Linked DNA regions of Marinomonas mediterranea MMB-1. The protein of the gene in region 1 interacts with the protein of each later gene in a pairwise test. Links are inferred from orthologs where the notes say so. Each region holds a gene or a part of one and is shown in the gene's direction. Other genes may lie near its edges.

The links.
Region 2: the proteins of uvrD (region 1) and lpdA interact in binary tests that used the Escherichia coli proteins (3 or more experiments, as listed by UniProt). The link is inferred for Marinomonas mediterranea MMB-1 from one-to-one orthologs.

What each region holds. Positions count from the first base shown.
Region 1 is NC_015276.1:4,636,567-4,645,784, reverse strand. Bases 2,793-5,796 are described here. They hold uvrD (DNA helicase II), read left to right. Parts: upstream 2,793-3,191; coding sequence 3,192-5,402; downstream 5,403-5,796. Other genes in these bases: MARME_RS20990 (LysR family transcriptional regulator), read right to left, coding at 5,623-5,796; MARME_RS21000 (PA3496 family putative envelope integrity protein), read right to left, coding at 2,836-3,024. Also shown: MARME_RS21010 (DsbA family protein), read right to left, coding at 420-1,058; MARME_RS21005 (amino acid aminotransferase), read right to left, coding at 1,208-2,404; more of MARME_RS20990, read right to left, coding at 5,797-6,483; MARME_RS20985 (MFS transporter), read left to right, coding at 6,784-8,334; MARME_RS20980 (NADPH-dependent F420 reductase), read left to right, coding at 8,565-9,218. UniProt on the Escherichia coli protein: A helicase with DNA-dependent ATPase activity. Unwinds DNA duplexes with 3'-5' polarity. Translocates on single-stranded DNA with 3'-5' polarity. Initiates unwinding more efficiently from a nicked substrate than double-stranded DNA.
Region 2 is NC_015276.1:76,271-85,444, reverse strand. The notes cover bases 2,326-5,285. They hold lpdA (dihydrolipoyl dehydrogenase), read left to right. Parts: upstream 2,326-3,065; coding sequence 3,066-4,505; downstream 4,506-5,285. Other genes in these bases: MARME_RS00335 (amidohydrolase family protein), read right to left, coding at 4,661-5,285; MARME_RS00345 (TetR/AcrR family transcriptional regulator), read right to left, coding at 2,326-2,907. Outside these bases: MARME_RS00360 (GNAT family N-acetyltransferase), read right to left, coding at 1-357; aroE (shikimate dehydrogenase), read right to left, coding at 405-1,205; hemF (oxygen-dependent coproporphyrinogen oxidase), read right to left, coding at 1,228-2,169; more of MARME_RS00345, read right to left, coding at 2,299-2,325; more of MARME_RS00335, read right to left, coding at 5,286-5,512; MARME_RS00330 (mandelate racemase/muconate lactonizing enzyme family protein), read right to left, coding at 5,528-6,664; MARME_RS00325 (FadR/GntR family transcriptional regulator), read right to left, coding at 6,732-7,475; MARME_RS00320 (TRAP transporter substrate-binding protein), read left to right, coding at 7,747-8,739; MARME_RS00315 (TRAP transporter small permease), read left to right, coding at 8,826-9,174. UniProt on the Escherichia coli protein: Lipoamide dehydrogenase is a component of the glycine cleavage system as well as of the alpha-ketoacid dehydrogenase complexes.

The sequences.
Region 1 (9,218 bases):
TGAAAAAGCGAGTGTTGAAATCGAGTATGCGCTTATGTATTTCTTGGCATGGCACACTAGTTCGCTGCCCATGCACTATACATCTGATACTAATACACTTTTAGAAAGCGTAGTAGACAAAGCGAGAAGGTGAATGTTGTTCACCTCAGAAATAGTGTGCCATTTTTGAGATGGCGCAAAAATAGGTTGGATATAGACCCTGTTTTTCTATTCGGTAATGCTGTGGACGGCTTCGATGTGTGTGCTGTTGTAGACCCCCTCCCAACCTCCCCCTTGGTAAGGGGGAGGAGCTAGATCGAGGTGTTGAGCGCTCCTTTTACTTGGTAAGGGGAGCTAGACCGAAGTATTGAGTGCTCCCTTTGCTTGGTAATAGGGAGGAGCTGGATCGAGGTGTTGGTTATTTCCTCCTCGCTAAAAAGTCAGTCTGTCTCTACAGGCAGTGCGGCTTTTATCGCCTGACGCATGGTTTCATGGTTTTCATAATCAATCGGGATTTCGGTTAGGTGGTCGCCGACGATGACGGCTAAAGACGGAAATGAGTTGAGCCCTAGATGTCGTGCTTGGGTAATTTCATGTTCTAGTGTTTGTTCTTCTTTCACGAGCGCCATGGATTTTTGAAAACCGTCTTCTTTTAATCCTATGTGTTTTGCGCAGCGGGTGAGTGTGTCGAGATCGGATGGGTTTTGAGCGTTTAGGTAGTAGGCGTGTTGTATTTCGGTTGCCATTTCATGTTCTAGGCCAAAGTCTCGGGCGACTAGGCAGGCGCGGCAAGCTGGGTAGGTTGAACGACGTGGTGCGGCTTCTCGCCAAAAATCAAAATTAAACTGCGTGCCAAGGCTGTCTGAAATACGATGCCATGTTGCTTCCAGCTTCGTTTTCATTTCGTCGGGCATGGGGGTATCTGAATCGGGTGCTAGCCCTCCGAGCATGGGTTGTATGCTCAACTTTTGTTTGTCGATTAAAGGCTGTAGTGCTTTTTCAAGCTGATTCCAAACGGGTTTAAAGCCCCAACACCAGCTACACATTGGGTCATAGCAGTAAATCAGAGTGGCGGTCATTCAAGGTGCTCCATCGAGTCTTAGCCAAAACTGGATTTACAAAATTAACAGGTAAAACGAAAAGAGCCAACAGTTTGTTGGCTCTTTGGTCAAGTTTGTATGCTTTTCTCTCGCATACAGCGACGCTTGTCGCTGAGCGGTTGAAGCTGCTATTTCGTTAAGACAGCGGCAATAGCGTCACACAGTGGTTCCATGTTGTCTTTGGTCATGCCTGCGACATTAATACGACCTGAGCCAACGATGTAAATACTATGATCTTCTTTTAGGCTCGCCACTTGATCAGGGTTTAGGCCTGAGAAAGAGAACATGCCCTGTTGCTTGGAAATAAACGAGAAGTCCTGCTCAACCCCTTTTGCTCGCAATGTGTTGACGAACAAGGTGCGCATTTCTTGGATACGCTGGCGCATGCTAGCAAGTTCCATTTCCCAAAGACTACGTAGTTGGTCGTTGGTCAGAATTTCTGTCACAACCGCAGCGCCGTGAGAAGGCGGGTTAGAGTAGTTGGTACGAGCACAGCGTTTAATTTGAGTAAACGCGGCGTTAGCTTGCTCTTCGGTTTCAGCCACAATGGTCAATGCACCAACACGCTCATTGTACAGTCCAAAGTTTTTGGAGAATGAGTTCGCGATCAGCATTTCTGGGGTTTCTTCCAAGAAAGTGCGTAAGCCAACGGCATCTTCTTCAAGGCCGTTGCCGAAACCTTGGTAAGCAAAGTCGAATAAAGGTAAGAAACCTTGTTTGCTAGCCAGTTTTGCAAGTTGTTGCCATTGAACCGCTGTTGGGTCGATGCCAGTTGGGTTGTGGCAGCAGCCGTGGAATAACACAACGTCGCCTTCAGGGACTTGTGACAGGCTCGCTAGCATCGCTTCGAAGTCTAGCGTTTTCGCGTTTGCGTCGTAATAGGCGTAGCTGCCGACTTCAAGGCCAACAGATTGAAAGACGGCCTGATGGTTCGCCCATGTTGGGTTGCTGACCCAGATTGTTGCTTCGGGAAGATGCTTTTTGATGAACTCAGCTGCTACGCGCAATGCACCAGTACCGCCAGGTGTATGGGCGGTATGAGCGCGATTTTTAGAAATCACAGCATGATCTTGACCAAAAAGCAGGGCTTTTACCGCAGCGCGGTAAGCTTCCTCACCTTCAATGCTAAGGTAGCTTTTGGTGTTTTCATCGATAACAAGGCGTTCTTCTGCCTGTTTTACCGATTTAAGGATCGGTGTAGCGCCTTGTTCGTCTTTATAAACGCCAACGCCTAAATTGATTTTATTAGGGTTTGTGTCCTTACGAAACGTGTCGCTTAAACCAAGAATAGGGTCAGCTGGAGCAGCTTGGATGTGTTCAAACATGGTGACTCCCCGATAGGGTTATAATTGTTTTTGTTTTTGTGGGTTGATGATTAAAAAATTTAGATGTAATGGTACTTGAAACGCTATTCGGCTTCTAGGGAATAGATCAATAAGTCGATTATCTTTTTGTAGAGATCGTTGCACGATTATTGCGCTTTCCAATACCATGTTAAAAAGAGACTCAAAATGCTCATTTGTAACGTATAAACTTCGCTTTTTCGTCTATTTTTGCCTCGTCTTGGCTTCGCTCGCGACTTAGTGCAGGGGGCTTTTGTAACTAAAATGAGGGTGAAAGCACTAATTCGAAAGCATTTTGGACAAAAAATAGGGGGTAGCAAACCCTGAACCGGCGTCTATAAAAGTAAGAGGCCAGCAGAAGACAGTCCTATTTAAAATAGGCTGTAAAAATGAGTGTTAGGAGACGTTATATATCAGTCGTCCCAACCGTCGGAAATCGCTTGTATTAAGCGTTGTTCCTCTCGATAATTCTCGATTGCGCGTCGTGCTTTAAGCATTCTGTCGCTATCCTCTTTTTGGGTTCGTTCGTTTTCTTCTTTTTTTAAACTGATGGATGCATGAAGCAATTCAGTTTTGATTTCAGCTACTTCCATAGACGTCATGAGTAATACCTCTCAGACTCTTTTGATGACAGATATGACGAATCACTGTCATCAGCCGTTGAAAAAAGTCAAAATAGATAGAAAGCAAGACTACCTGTATATAAAAACCGCAAAATTGATCAAAAATCAACCATTTTGTGGCTTAATTTTAAAAATGGCGGAGCTCAATGGACGTTTCTTTTATTCTCGATGCCCTAAACGACAAACAGCGTGAGGCCGTTGCCGCGCCACTTCAAAACAGTTTGGTACTGGCTGGCGCTGGTTCCGGTAAAACTCGCGTACTGGTTCATCGTATAGCGTGGCTAATGCATGCCTATGAGCTATCACCTTATAGCCTTATGGCCGTTACCTTCACCAACAAAGCGGCGCGAGAGATGCAAGGGCGTATCGAGCAGCTTGTTGGATTACCACCTCAAGGTATGTGGGTGGGAACCTTCCATGGTTTGGCCCATCGCCTGCTTAGAGCGCATTGGCGCGATGCAGGGTTGAAGGAAAACTTCCAAATCATGGACAGCGATGATCAGCTTCGTCTCGTTAAACGTATCATGCGAGAGTTTAATATCGATGATACGCGTTGGCCGCCTAAGCAAGTGGCTTGGTTTATTAACGGCCAAAAAGACGAAGGTCGACGTGCTGCTCATGTTCCCGACTCGCATGATCCATTTTCAAAAGGGATGCGAGAGCTTTATTACCACTACGAAGAAGCGTGTGAACGCAACGGCTTACTGGATTTTGGTGAGTTATTGTTACGAGCGCATGAATTAATGCTGACAAATCCGGCTTTATTAAAGCATTACCAACAACGCTTTGTGCATGTGCTGGTGGACGAGTTTCAGGACACCAACACCATTCAGTATGCGTGGCTTCGTGTGATGGTTGGTGATACTGGCACGATCACCGCAGTGGGTGATGATGACCAGTCAATCTATGGTTGGCGTGGCGCAAAAATTGAGAATATCCAAAACTTCTCAAAACACTTTAATGACGTGGCGACGATTCGTCTTGAACAAAACTATCGTTCAACTGGGCAAATTCTAAAAGCCGCCAACGGGCTGATTCAGAACAATGATGATCGCTTAGGTAAAGAGCTTTGGACAGACAGCGGCGATGGCGACCCGATTTCCCTTTATGCTGGGTTTAATGAGCAAGACGAAGCGCGCTTTATATTAGAGATTATTAAAAAGTGGCGCGACGACGGAACCGCGTTAAAAGACATGGCGATTTTATATCGTTCTAACGCTCAATCTCGTGTGATCGAAGAATGCCTCGTTAGGGAACAGTTGCCTTATAGAATTTATGGTGGGCACAGATTCTATGATCGTTTAGAGATCAAAAACGCATTGGCGTATGCTCGGTTGGCAGTTGACCCGAATGACGACGGCGCAATGGAGCGTGTAATTAACGTACCACCGCGTGGCATTGGCGAACGCAGTATTGGTACCTTGCGAGAGATCGCTCGAGATCAAGGTTGCTCTATGTGGCAGGCCGCAGAGCATATCGTGCAGCATGGTGTGATGCCTGCTCGCGCTTCCAATGCGATTAAGAACTTCTTACAGATTATTGATGGTATGGGGAATACGTTAATCCAACCTGATCTAGGTTTGGGTGATGTCTTTGAACACATCATTCAAGAAGCGGGTTTGATTCCTCATCATGAGAAGGAGAAGGGTGAAAAAGGCGAAGCCCGTATTGAGAACTTGAAAGAGTTAGTCAGCGCCGCAAGTGGTTTCTCGTGGTCAGAAGATGACGAAGAGTTTAGCTCGCCAATGATGGCATTCTTGGACCAAGCGGTATTGGATGCGGGTGAAGCTCAGGCGGATGAGTATCAGGATTCGGTTCAGTTGATGACGCTGCACTCGGCGAAGGGCTTGGAATTTCCATTGGTCTTTTTAACTGGCGTGGAAGAGAATTTGTTCCCTTCCAAAATGTCGTTTGAGGAACCTGGACGCCTCGAAGAGGAGCGTCGCCTTTGTTATGTTGGTATTACGCGGGCCATGGAGAAGCTCTATATTACCTATGCGGAATCGCGTCGATTGCATGGCAGTGAATCTTTCAATAGTCCTTCTCGTTTTATTCGTGAAATCCCACAAGAGTGTATTGAAGAAGTGCGCCTGCGCTCACAAGTCGCAAGACCTGTTTCGATGCAGCGACACAACTATCAAGGCACACTGCAAAAGCAAAATCAGAGCATATTGCACGGTTATCAAGTACCTGAAACCAACGTTTCAATGGGCGACCGAGTGAAGCATCCGGTCTTCGGTGAAGGGTTGGTTATTAACTACGAAGGACAAGGCCCACAGGCCAGAGTTCAAGTGAACTTCGATACCGAAGGTACAAAGTGGCTTGTGTTGTCTTTTGCTAAATTGGAAGTGCTGTAATATCAAATGATGGCACTTTGAGTTGATTTAATAGAGGCGGTTGTTGCTTCGCTGTCGTTGAGAGTTTGGCGGTCGCTATCGATAACTGCTTTCGTTAAGTTTCGTTCTACATGCTACTTAATTGTTGGTGTTAGACTCAGAGACATTAAGCATGGATGGGGTGCGTAGGGAAGGTGTGGGCTTGTTCACACCTTCCCTAGAGACCTAAAAATCTAGAGATCTATAGAGTAGTACCGTTGTAGAGTTTGAATATATGGCTGATTTCTTTGAGCACATTTCGAGTTTTAATGTCCGTCAGATGTGTATGCAACTCTATCGATGAGGTAGGAAGTGCGGGCAAATTGAACTTACTACGAACGTCTATCAGCCCTTCTGGAACAAGCCGCAAAGCGTAAACACCAATGGCCATTCCCGCTAAAATAGCCGAGTTAACAATGTCGGTATTGCCGCCAATCAGCATTTTTTGAAAAGGGATGTCTGCACTTTTTAAAATAACTGGTGCTTGATCGCGCACTTCACACTTCTCATCAAGCGTAGCCAGTTTTACTGAGTCTCCGACTTTGTACTTGTATTTAGGCGTAGCGAACCAGCTGTAATGTTCGATACAAAGCAGGTGTCCCTGTTTTCTATATTCTTCTGAGTTTACTATGACGGCGTCTAGCGTTCCTTCGTCATATTGCTGTTTTAGTTCGCTGGACAACCCGGTTGATATTTCTAACGTTAAATTAGGGTACTGAGTATTCACTTTGGCTAGAATCGCGGTTAACTCTGAGCCGATAATATGGCAGCCAATACCTAAGCGTAAGCGGTTTTTAACGGTATAGAGTGTTTCAACCGCTTTGTCATGAGCTTCTAGAAAGGCTTTTGCGTTACCAATGAAGGCCTCTCCTTGAGAGGACAGTCTCACGACACGGGGAGTTCGCTCTATTAAACGCCTGTTGATGCGTTGTTCGAGACGTTTGAGTCGAAGACTCAATGTTGCTTGACTGGTTCCAAGCGAGTTTGCTGCAAGTGTAAAACTCTTTAGTTCAGCAATGACTACGAATGCTCTTACTGCTTCGACATCGAGTGAAATTGACATAGCTATCCTTGTTACTCTGTGCGATCCATTTCATTTTGTTATCACTGTCTGTGCGATCCATTTCATTTTGTTATCACTGATATAGACATTATGAGGGTACCACCTCAATGAATCCAGTGCTATTTTGCCTCTCGATGACCAATCAGAAGAAGGAAACTACATCAGTTTTTATTCTTTCAAATGATTATTTAAAGAACGTCTTAATCTTTTTATAAAAAAGAAAAACACGCTTTTTTGACTGAAGTATCAGTCTTGTTGAGGGTGTTTGCGTTTACACAACATTGCATGGAGAGTTATGTTATGAGCACTATTTCGTCGAGAAATAGAATCGCTTTAATTTCGGTGTGCCTATCGGCAATTATGCTAGGGCTTGAAATTACAAGTGTACCTTCTATTTTACCTATCTTAAAAAGTGTCTTACCTGCGGATTTTATTCAGCTTCAGTGGATTATGAATGCATACACTATTGCCATGTGTTCGACACTGGTTGCAATGGGCGCATTTGCCGACCGGTTTGGTCGTAAACGGGTGTTTTCAATTGGTATTTTTGTCTTTTGCGTTGCCTCTTTGATTTGTGGGCTAGCGTCGTCAGCGCCTGTTCTGATCGTTGCGCGCTTTTTACAAGGCACCAGTGCTGCAGCGATGCTTGCATGTCAGGTGGCCGTGCTGTCAAACCAGTTTCAAAATGGCCCCGAGCGAGGCGTCGCGTTTGCTTGGTGGGGGATCATTTTTGGTCTTGGATTAGGCTTCGGTCCTATTGTTGGCGGCTTAATCGTCGCTCATATGAGTTGGGAATGGGTTTTCTTGATTCACGTCTTTATTTCGGTGATTACGTTGATACTAGCGCGTGTTGGTGTGGTTGAGTCGTCTGATCCTAAGGCGGTGAAAATGGATGTCGGTGGCATGATCACACTTTCTGGAGCGGTGTTCGGGCTAGTATTCATGATTACGCAAGGGAAAGATGTCGGTTATCAAACGGTCGAAGGCATTGCAATCATGGCGGCGAGTGCTATTTCTTTTGTACTGTTCATTATCATTGAGCGAAAAGTCGCTCGACCTATGTTTGATTTGAATGCCTTTAAAATTCGTAATTTCTCTGGTGCATTATTTGGTGCAGCGGGCATGAATTTCAGCTTCTGGCCTTTTGTTGTCTACTTCCCAATCTATTTGCAGAGTGTATTAGGCTACGGCGGCGTAACGTCAGGACTTATTATACTTGCACTTACTCTTCCAACGGTTGTTGTCCCTCCGATAGCGGAAAAAATCTTATTAAAAAATGGTCCAAAGATTGTGATACCGCTCGGGCTGTTGTGCATATCTGGCGGGTTCTTCCTATTGTGGGGCGCTGCGTCGGCCTCCAACACCGATTGGTTAATGCTAATGCCTGGCTGTATTTTAGCGGGTATCGGGTTAGGTCTTACGAATACGCCTGTGACTAACATGGCAACAGGGTCCTTACCTCCAGAGCGTGCCGGTATGGCATCGGGGATGGAATTTAGTACGCGTATGATTTCGTTGTCTCTAAATATTGCCATTATGGGCTTTGTGCTTGTGAGCTCGATTGTGTATCAACTTCGTAGCTTACTGCCTATAGATACCGTAGAAGTAGGGCTTTCTCAATTAGCTGACGTACTGGCGTCTGGTAATTTGCAGACGTTAGAAGAGTACGGCGTTCAGTCCTCTGTGGCGCAGAATATCTTGATGACGGGCTTTAGTAACGTCATGTTGTATGGTGCGTGTGCTACCGCAATATTATGTTTACTTGCATTCATCGCATTTGAAAGCAAAAAGGCGAAATCCAGTACAGATAACGATGGGGTGGATTCTGCTGAAACGCTTCCGACAGCCTAACGAAGGTATGAACAAGTCCACTGCTTCATTGTGAGGGTTAGGTCTTTCATCAAAGACGTTTTTGGATAATGGCCATTGCTCGAATGTTTCACATCGAAAACTAAGAGCTTCATGCCTCTATTTTACTGGACGATAGTGTTTATTGTCGTTGTGGACGCCGAAAGTTATTTGCTGGAGGGGTTATGCGTTTTACATGATGTTTATTTGATAACCTGGTAAAGGGAGAAAATATGAATATTGGGATCATTGGAGCAGGCCCTATGGGGCAAGTTCTTACTCAGCATGCTATCAATGCTGGGCACAAGGTTATGTTAAGTAATTCACGCAGTGCTGACTCGCTCACGAGAGTGGCTGATGCCTTACTCTGTGATGTGGGCAGCGCTGAGCAAGCGTCCGAGTTTGGCGAGATTGTTATTATTGCTGTCCCTCTTCACGCTTATGACAAATTGCCGAAAGCGTCACTAAAAGGAAAAATTGTAGTGGATCTACTTAACTACTTTCCGAATAGAGACGGTGCAATCCCTGACCTTTTGAATGAGAAAACGACGACAAGCGAAATGCTTTCTTCTTTTCTCGATGGGGCTATTGTCGTTAAGGCGTTTAACTCTATTACGGTTCAAGACCTTGCTCATGATGCTCGACCAGGACCAAGCGATCAAGAGAGACGAGCGATTCCTGTGGCGAGTGATGACCCGCAGGCTAAAACGAAGATCATGAATCTTATTGAAGCGTTTGGTTTTGATTCAGTGGATGCCGGTGTGCTTTCTGACAGCTGGAAGTTCGAACGTTATCGCCCTGTTTACTGTTGTTCGTTGCATAAAGAGACGATGGAGTCATTGCTAGCGTCTACCACTCGAGAAACCAAAGTACGTGACGGCCATTGG
Region 2 (9,174 bases), 4.6 Mb from region 1 along the record:
GTCCAGTTGAGAGAACACTCGTGGTCCCGTTACAGGTGAAAATGGCACGGCCCAGATACGTTTTGGAAAATACGCCATACCATAGCGCTGATAGGCATCGGCCCATGACCAGTCAAACACAAACTCGCCCTGAGAATGTGTTTTAAGATACGTCGGAGCAATCGCAATCGGTTGGTCGTCGTCTTCTGTTACCAATAAGTACTCTGGATACCAGCCTGTGCCTTCCCCAATACTGTTGCTTTGTTCTAAAGCAAGGTGAAAATCGAATTGAGCAAACGGGTATGCAGTATCACCAATCGCCGTATTCCAACGATCTCGCCCTAGCTTTTCAACAGAATCGAACCATTGTGCCTTCAAGTAATTCTCCTAATACTCAATTGCAATTCTCACTCTGAATACCGTGATCACATCTCACTGCGTAATTGGGCGATAACGGGCGCTTGTTCAGGGCGAACATGACGCCATAAAAAGAAGGCTTCAGCCGCTTGGCCAACAAGCATACCCAGTCCATCAGCGCCTTTCGCGCCCAACCCCTGCGCCCACTTCAAAAAGACCGTCGGCTCTTTCCCGTACATCATGTCATAGCACCAGGTGTGTTCGCTTACTAGCTCGTCTTTTAATGGGGGTAGCTGCCCCGATAAGCTGGCAGATGAGCCATTGATGATGACATCAAACGGGCCTTCTAACGCATCAAAGGAAGACGCGACGCAATCAAATATTTTCCCAAGTGCTTCGGCTTTAGAAACAGTACGGTTCGCGACCGTGACCGAGAGAGGCGCTTGCGCGAATACCGGTTCAAGCACGCCTCTGACAGCGCCACCAGCTCCAATAATAAGTATACGTTTTCCTTTTAGCGGCTGGTTCAGTACATGAACGATGTCACGCACCATACCCGCGCCGTCGGTATTATCACCGTATATTTCTCCATTTTTCCCCAGCATCAGCGTATTAACTGCGCCAGCAAGTTCGGCCCGTTTGCTAAGTACATCGCACATTGCGAAAGCTCGTTCTTTAAACGGGACCGTCACATTCATACCTTTCCCGCCTTCAGAAAAGAAATCACGAACCTGTGCTTCAAAGCGTTCTTCTTCGCCGAGTAACGTACCGTAGTACACAGACTGATCTGTTTGTTTCGCAAACTCTGCGTGAATCGCAGGCGACTTACTGTGGGCAATCGGGTTCCCAACAACAACGTATTGATCCAATGTAAACCTCAAATAATAGAATTTAGCGCCCTAACCAATTTCGGGCCTGAAGATAATAATCGGTTAATTTTGCTTCTTCACTGCCTTGCTCGACCTCATAGCCGTAGCTCCATCGCACTTCTGGCGGCAACGACATCAAAATGGACTCGGTACGACCAGCGCCACTTTGCAATCCAAAATGCGTTCCGCGGTCAAACACTAAGTTAAACTCCACATAGCGACCACGTCGATGTAACTGAAAATCACGCTGCTGTTCAGTATGAGGCAACGCTTGCCTTTTCTTTAAGATGGGTTCGTAGGCTTTAATGTACGCGTCGCCCACAGAACGCATTAGCGCAAAGCTTTGATCGAATGGCAGCTCATTAAAATCGTCGAAGAACAAACCACCGATACCGCGAGGTTCTCCACGATGCTTCAAATAAAAATAGTCATCGCACCAGACCTTAAAACGATCATAGTAATCTTCACCAAATGGAGACAAGGCGTCGAATGCGGTCTGATGCCAAGAAATGCAGTCTTCTTCGAAGCCATAATAGGGTGTTAGATCGAAACCACCACCAAACCACCATACTGGATCCATACCGTCTTTATGCACTACGAATAACCGTACATTTGCGTGAGAGGTCGGGGCCATGGGATTCTTAGGGTGAATAACAAGAGAAACACCCATCGCCTCGAAGCGACCCCCTGCTAATTCAGGACGTTCTGCCGTTGCGGACGGAGGCAGCGTATCCCCCATAACATGCGAGAAGTTGACGCCCCCTTTTTCGATTACGTCGCCATCCGCAATGACGCGAGTTCGGCCGCCACCGCCATTTGGTCGGTCCCAAGCGTCTTCGTGAAATACAAGGTTAGGTTCAAATCCTTCTAAGGCGTGACAAATTTGATCTTGAAGCGACATTAAATAGGCTTTTACCGCTGCAATATCATTAGGGGAAAGGCTTTGAGGCACGCGTATCTCCATCTCTTTTAAGTAAGGTGGCTATAATAGTAAGAATCAGTAACTTAAGAAAGTTACTGATTCAAAGAAGTCACGGCCTCACATAGGAGGCCAGCAATAAAAGGCGCTGGTTGCTCTCACGTTACTTCTCTCTTACTCTCCCAATCGCTTAGCCAGATCACGCCAATGGCATGTCGCTTGGTTAAACATTTCTGGCTCACCCGTCACTTTTACTAAAACAGAACCGCCATGCAAGCTCGCCAGAATTTGGCTAGCGTAGTTGGAGATCTCTTCAGTGGTCATCCAATCTTTACGCATGTACGACACGACGCTACTAAGCCAATCAAGTTTAAGCTGATAAAACGCGCTTAATTCTTCTAACGTGGCGGGTTCTAATAGACTTTTTTCAGCCGACAAAACAGTACAAAGGCTTAGGTTATCTTGATCTACAACCGTCTCTTTAAAGCCATCAATAAACTTGTTTAACGCCTTTTGAGCCGCACTTTTTTTCTTCTTAGGTAATACTAAACGCTTAGCAAATTCTTCTTTGTAGCGCTGCATTACCGCGGTAACAAGATCCCCTTTTGTCGGGAAATGATAGTGAACACTTGCACTCTTGATGCCGACTTCAGCGGCTAAATCACGGAAGCTCATAGCCTTGTAACCGCTTTTCAATATCGCTTTTTCGGCAGCATCCATAATGGCAATTTTAGTGGGATTTACCGCTGTCGTTGCGGATTCGATAGTACCCTGCATATCCATACTCGTTCCTCTTATTTTTCTATCATATGGTAGACATTCTATTGACTAAGAAAAAAAATGCGAGCAAAATTTAGCCAGATATTATATATCAACTGATAGGTAAATACATAAGCCGTTTACTTCACAGATTCACTCACACGTTTGGAAGGAACAAAACAATGCATCATAGCAACAAGACAATGTATGACCTCGTTGTATTAGGAAGTGGTCCAGGAGGCTACGCCGCCGCATTTAGAGCAGCCGATTTGGGATTAAGCGTCGCCCTGATTGAGCGCTACGAGAATTTGGGAGGAGTCTGTCTAAATGTCGGATGTATCCCATCAAAGGCGCTCTTACACATAGCAGGCGATATTAGAACGGCACAAGAGGCAAAACATGGCGTTACTTTCTTGGCGCCTAAAATAGATCTTGATACAGTGCGAAAACACAAAGAATCCACGGTAAATAAACTCACAGGAAATCTCGCTCTGATGGCCAAGCAACGAAACGTTGCTCTCTACATTGGCGAAGGGCTTTTTAGCAGCGAACACACCATCAAAATACACTCGAATGACGCCAGCAAAGACGCTTCTACTGACACACTGACATTCAAACACGCTATTATCGCCATTGGCTCGACCGCCGTCCATTTGCCTTTTATTCCAAAAGACGATCGTGTTTGGAACTCGTCTCGAGCACTTGAATTACCTTACATTCCCAATCATTTAGTCGTTTTAGGCGGCGGTATTATTGGCTTAGAAATGGCCACTGTTTACGAAGCACTCGGAGCAAAAGTCACCATTGTTGAGCAAGGAAATCAGCTGATACCGGGTGCGGATGCCGATCAGGTACGCGTTTACCAAAAAGCAAACGCGTCCAGAATGAAATTTAAAACCCATACGAAAATGACCAAGGTCGACCCTTCTGGGGAGACTCTTAAACTGACGCTAACCACAGAAACAGGCGAGGAAACGTTAGAAGCCGATGCATTATTGGTGGCGGTTGGAAGAAAACCCAATGGATTTAACGCCGGCATTCCAGAAATAAATATAGACGTCGACGACCGAGGGTTTATTGTCACCGATGATAAGTGCAGAACGTCAATCAATCATATTTTCGCAATCGGAGACGTGACTCATGGCCCTATGTTAGCGCATAAAGCCAGCCACGAAGGGCACGTTGCAGCAGAAGTCGTTGCGGGACATCTTGCTCACTTCTCACCGTTAGGGATTCCCTCTATTGCATACACTTACCCAGAAGTTGCCTGGGTTGGACTGACTGAAACACAAGCGAAAGCCCAGGACATCAAATATAAAGTCGCGACCTTTCCTTGGTCTGCATCAGGCCGGGCAATCGCATCGGGTCAAACAAATGGTGCGACCAAATTAATCTACGAACCTGAGCACCATCGTCTGCTTGGCGCTGGGCTGGTCGGCGCTCACGCGGGGGAATTGCTAGGAGAACTAACCCTTGCGTTGGAATATGGTGCGACGCTAGAAGACATCGCCTTGACCATTCATGCTCATCCAAGTCTACATGAAAGTATTGGACTCGCTGCTGAACTCGGGACAGGCACCATTACGGATTTCCCCAACCCTTTTGCAAAGCGTCGAAAGTAATAGATCGTCAGAAAAACCGTCTAGGTAACGAAGTGCATGGCTCTTAAGGCATAGCTCTAAAAGCAATGCCGAACAATAATCAGCAGGTCGTAAACATAAAAAAGGCCGACAGAGACGTCCTACGCTCTGCCGGCCAAGGTGGTAGATGTCAGCGTCTACCAGTAAAGTCTTTGGGGATTCTCGACAAAAATTTGCTGACGGGTTTGATCACTTCCCATCCATTCCATCATTTTGTCCAATAGAATGGCGTCGTTGGGAGCATTCTCTATCGGCCCGGAAACATGCGGCCAATTGCTTCCCCATAACACTCTCTCGGGGAAACGTTCGATAATAGGCTTCGCTAACACTTCGATGTCTGAATACTCAGGCGCACCGACTTTCGAGCTTTCATAGACACCTGCCATCTTGTAATAGGCATTGCCGCGCTCAATTAAACCAAGCAGTGCATTGTATTCGATTGAATCGGGTTTAACTGGCGGAATAAACTTACAGAAGTGGTCAATGACATAATCACCCTGTATTTTCTCTAGCGTAGGGACGTATTCAAGTATCTCATTGCCGTAAAACTGCACGATACATGTCCATCCGAACGGCTTAATTTTTGCGTTGACCTCTAGCAGCTTATCAATACCAGCGGCACCTTGGGGCAGTTGCATAATACGAGCGCCTCTAGCGCCTCTAGCGTGCCACTCTTCCAACTCTTCTTCGGTTGTATCCGGTGTTACAACAACCACACCTCGGCCGCGTTCACCCAGTACATCGAGGGCTTCTAGCATCACGGTGTTATCTATTTGGTATGCATTTGGCTGAGTAATAACAACTCGCTTTAAACCAAGCCATTGCTGCACTTTTTGGTAATCTTCCAAACAAGCTGCATCTGCGGGCAAATCCGGTCCACCAAGCAGAGAAGGATATTGAGCAGAATAAACATGCATATGGCTATCAATGGCACCTTCAGGTAACGCTATTTTAGGCGCCTGTCCAAAAAGAATTCGTTTTGCAATCACGTCGTCACTCCTCATTTATGCAGAAATTGGCGCATAACGAGCCAATTTCTCACGGTCAATGGTGATCCCTAGACCCGGTTTAGAAGGCACCGCTAATTTGCCATCTTTTACGACAATGTCTTCTTCTACAATGCTGGTTCTAAACGGGTTGTGCGTTTGATCAAATTCAAGTCGCGGTGAGTCTGTGCCGAACGAGGGAGGATTAGGTGGAATAATCGCATGGAAATGCAGTCCCGCAGCAATGGCAACAGCGGTGCCCCAAACATGAGGAACACAACGCACGCCATAGACGTCAACCAAGGTTAAGATTTTTCGTGCCTCGCTAAGTCCACCCACACCACAAACATCGGGTTGAATAATATCAACCGTATTTTGTTTTAACGCCTCGTGATAACCCCAACGAGAATGCCATGTTTCTCCGCCCGCAATAGGAATCGGAGAAGTCTGTCTCAACTCTCGGTACTGAGTGTAGGCTTCTGGGACGACAGGTTCTTCAAACCATTTGATATCAAGGTCTTTTACCGCATCAATAACCCGCTTGGCATCAATAATGTCGTAGCCGTGGTTCGCATCGATCATCAATTCAACATCGGGACCTAATTGTTCCCGAGTTTGTTTGATCGATTCGATGTCTAACGCCACGCCAAAGCCGATTTTGATTTTTACCGCGTCAAAGCCCTGCTTTTTGTATTCACGAACTTCTTCTGACAAGCTAGAAAGGCGATCAAAGCCTACTTTGCGAAAACCGCCTGTTGCGTAAACCGGAATCTCAGAGCGGAATTGGCCACCCAATAGTTCAGATACCGGTTTATTGTGAAACTTACCGACGACATCCCATAAGGCAATGTCAATTCCACTGATTGCATTGATCACGGCACCACGTTGCCCTTGATCACGGAAGGTGTTGTAAAGGTTTAGCCATATTGGCTCGATGTCAAAAGCAGATTTTCCAATCAGGTGGGGCGTCATCACTTCAAGATATGCGGCGTTCACCACACGATTTCCCAAACATTCTCCCCAGCCGATCAATCCATTATCGCAAATAATTTCAACAAGTAAGTGCTCTCTAGACTGAAAAGACATAGAAGCAGATTCGAACGCGTGTTCCAAAAGATAAGTAAGCGGATGTAGTCGAATGTCTGTGATCTTCATGAAATGACCCTGATTGTTATTTTTATTGGATCATAGCATGTATTTTCAACTTATCAATAAATTCATACTATGACTTAGTTTTTTGTATTGCTCTCGCTAAATCTCGGTAGCGATTACAGCCGTTTGTCAGGTGGGTACGCATCGCATCACGCGCGCGCTCAACATCACGATCAAGCAAGGCATCCAAGATAGCCTTATGCTCTTCGTTCAGCGTTTGCTCTAAGTTTGGGTCTCGTGGCAAACCGGCTTCTTCACGTAGCCTTGCACGCGGTATGGTCTTTTTGCCCAATACATCAAGGAATTTCACAAACCGATCATTGTTCGTTGCTCGGGCAATCGCGAGATGAAATTCATAGTCTTCTTGCTCTGCGGACTTACCTAAAGCGACTTTCTTTTCAAACGCGTCAAAGCTACGACAGATATCCGATTCTTGCATCGCAGAGCGCCTAGATACCGCGAGTGCAACGGCCTCAACCTCTACTGCGGTGCGTAGTTCCAGCGACTCTATCGCATCACTTATGGTCAGCGTATCCGACGCTGAAAAGCCGCTGAAATCCATGGGTTTCGGTTCCGCGACAAACACACCAATCCCTTGTTTTGGGAGAACCCAGCCTTCTGCCTTGAGCGTCATCATTGCTTCGCGAAGCACCGTACGACTTACCCCCAGTTCCTTCATAAGGTTTGGCTCTGTCGGCAACTTATCCCCGACAGACATATTACTAGTACGGATTTTTTCCCTGATTCGTTCAGCAGCAAGCTCAGGTAAGCTAGTTTTAGAGCGTTTTATCGACTTCTTTCGTTCGTTATTCATTGTTTTATATACCTCTAATCATACTGCCATTACTCAGCGCCCAGTCGCACTGGAGAATGCACACAATTGCACTATATTGTAGTTAACAATAGCTGTCATTGAGTTTTTTTCAATAATTCATAGTATGAGTGTTGCGAATTAATAATATCAATGCTAATAATTAAAAAAGATCAAACGCAGAAACAGCAAAAGCTCGTCTTTATAGTTTTGTGTTTGTGAACTAAGTATGGGGGTATCCCCATCTAACTTAAGCGTATTTGGAGCTATAACAATGATAAAAAAAACCGTTATACAAAAAGTTAGTGGAGCTATATTAGTTGCTGCCACAGCCGCCGCTGTTTCAACGTCCGCTAATGCTGAGTGGAAAGGTTGGAACATACACAACCCAGGGTACCCTGTTACCACCGCACTTGAGTCTTTCATTGATGACGTCGAAGCTAAAACCGATGGCAGAGTCGCTGGTAGAGTCTATAACGGAGCCGTTCTTGGTAACCAAGCTGACAGCATTCAAATGCTGCAAATTGGCGCAATTCAGTTCGCAGAATTCAACTTAGGGCCTATTGGTGCCATCGTGCCAGAAGCAAACGTTGTTTCTTTACCGTTCATTTTCAAAAGTGTTGATCACATGCATCGTGTGATGGATGGCCCTGTGGGTGACGAGCTCAGTGCAGCAATGGAAAAACACGGCATCAAGTCGTTGGCTTGGTACGATTCAGGCGCTCGCTCTTTCTACAATACAGAGAAGCCGATCGAAGCACCTTCCGATTTAGACGGTATGAAGTTCCGTGTTATGAACAACGAACTGTACGTAGGAATGGTTGAAGCATTGGGCGGCAACGCTACCCCAATGGCTTATGCGGAAATTTACCAGTCGTTGAAGACAGGCGTTGTTGACGGCGCAGAGAATAACTGGCCGTCATACGAATCTAGTAATCACTTTGAGGTTGCAGGCTACTACTCTTTGACCGAGCACTTGATTCTACCAGAGTGTGTTTGTGTCAGCGTTGGTGCATGGAATCAACTGTCTGCTGACGATCAAGTCATTGTCAAAAAGGCCGCGCGCGAAAGTGCTGAACTACAACGTAAACTATGGGCAGAACGTGATAAATCCAGTCGAGAAAAAGTACTGGCGTCTGGCGTCGTATTCAACGAAATTTCAAACAAAGCACCTTTCCAAAATGCAATGAAGGTCGTCTATGAAAAAGCCTTTCAAGACAACCCTACGCTTAAGCCGCTTGTAGAAAAAATCCAAAGCGTCGACTAATTCCGTCGATATTACCCAAGAGCTCACCTAAAACCACCTTTGGGTGAGCTCTCTTCTAAGTTTTTGTTTAATAAGCGAGTAGCCTTATGAAGTCTACCTCTAAAAAAGTGCCTTTGGTTGAGCGCGTGTTAGATGCCCTCGCCTTCGTTGCAACCAATTTAGCCGGCGCCATGATCGTTGTCCTTGTAATGTCATTCGGATGGCTTGTCTTTGGTCGCTATGTGCTAAATGACACGCCAACTTGGGTTGAGCAAATGGCCATGCTCCTCATTGTTGGTATTACTTTCCTTGCCGCGGCTGTCGGCATCTATGAACGAACGCACTTGAGCGTAGAAATGATCACCTTGGTGATTTCTAAGAAAGTCGCATTATTTATAGAGTGTATTATTAACTTACTCCTCGCCGCATTTGGATTCGCGCTGGCGTGGTATACGA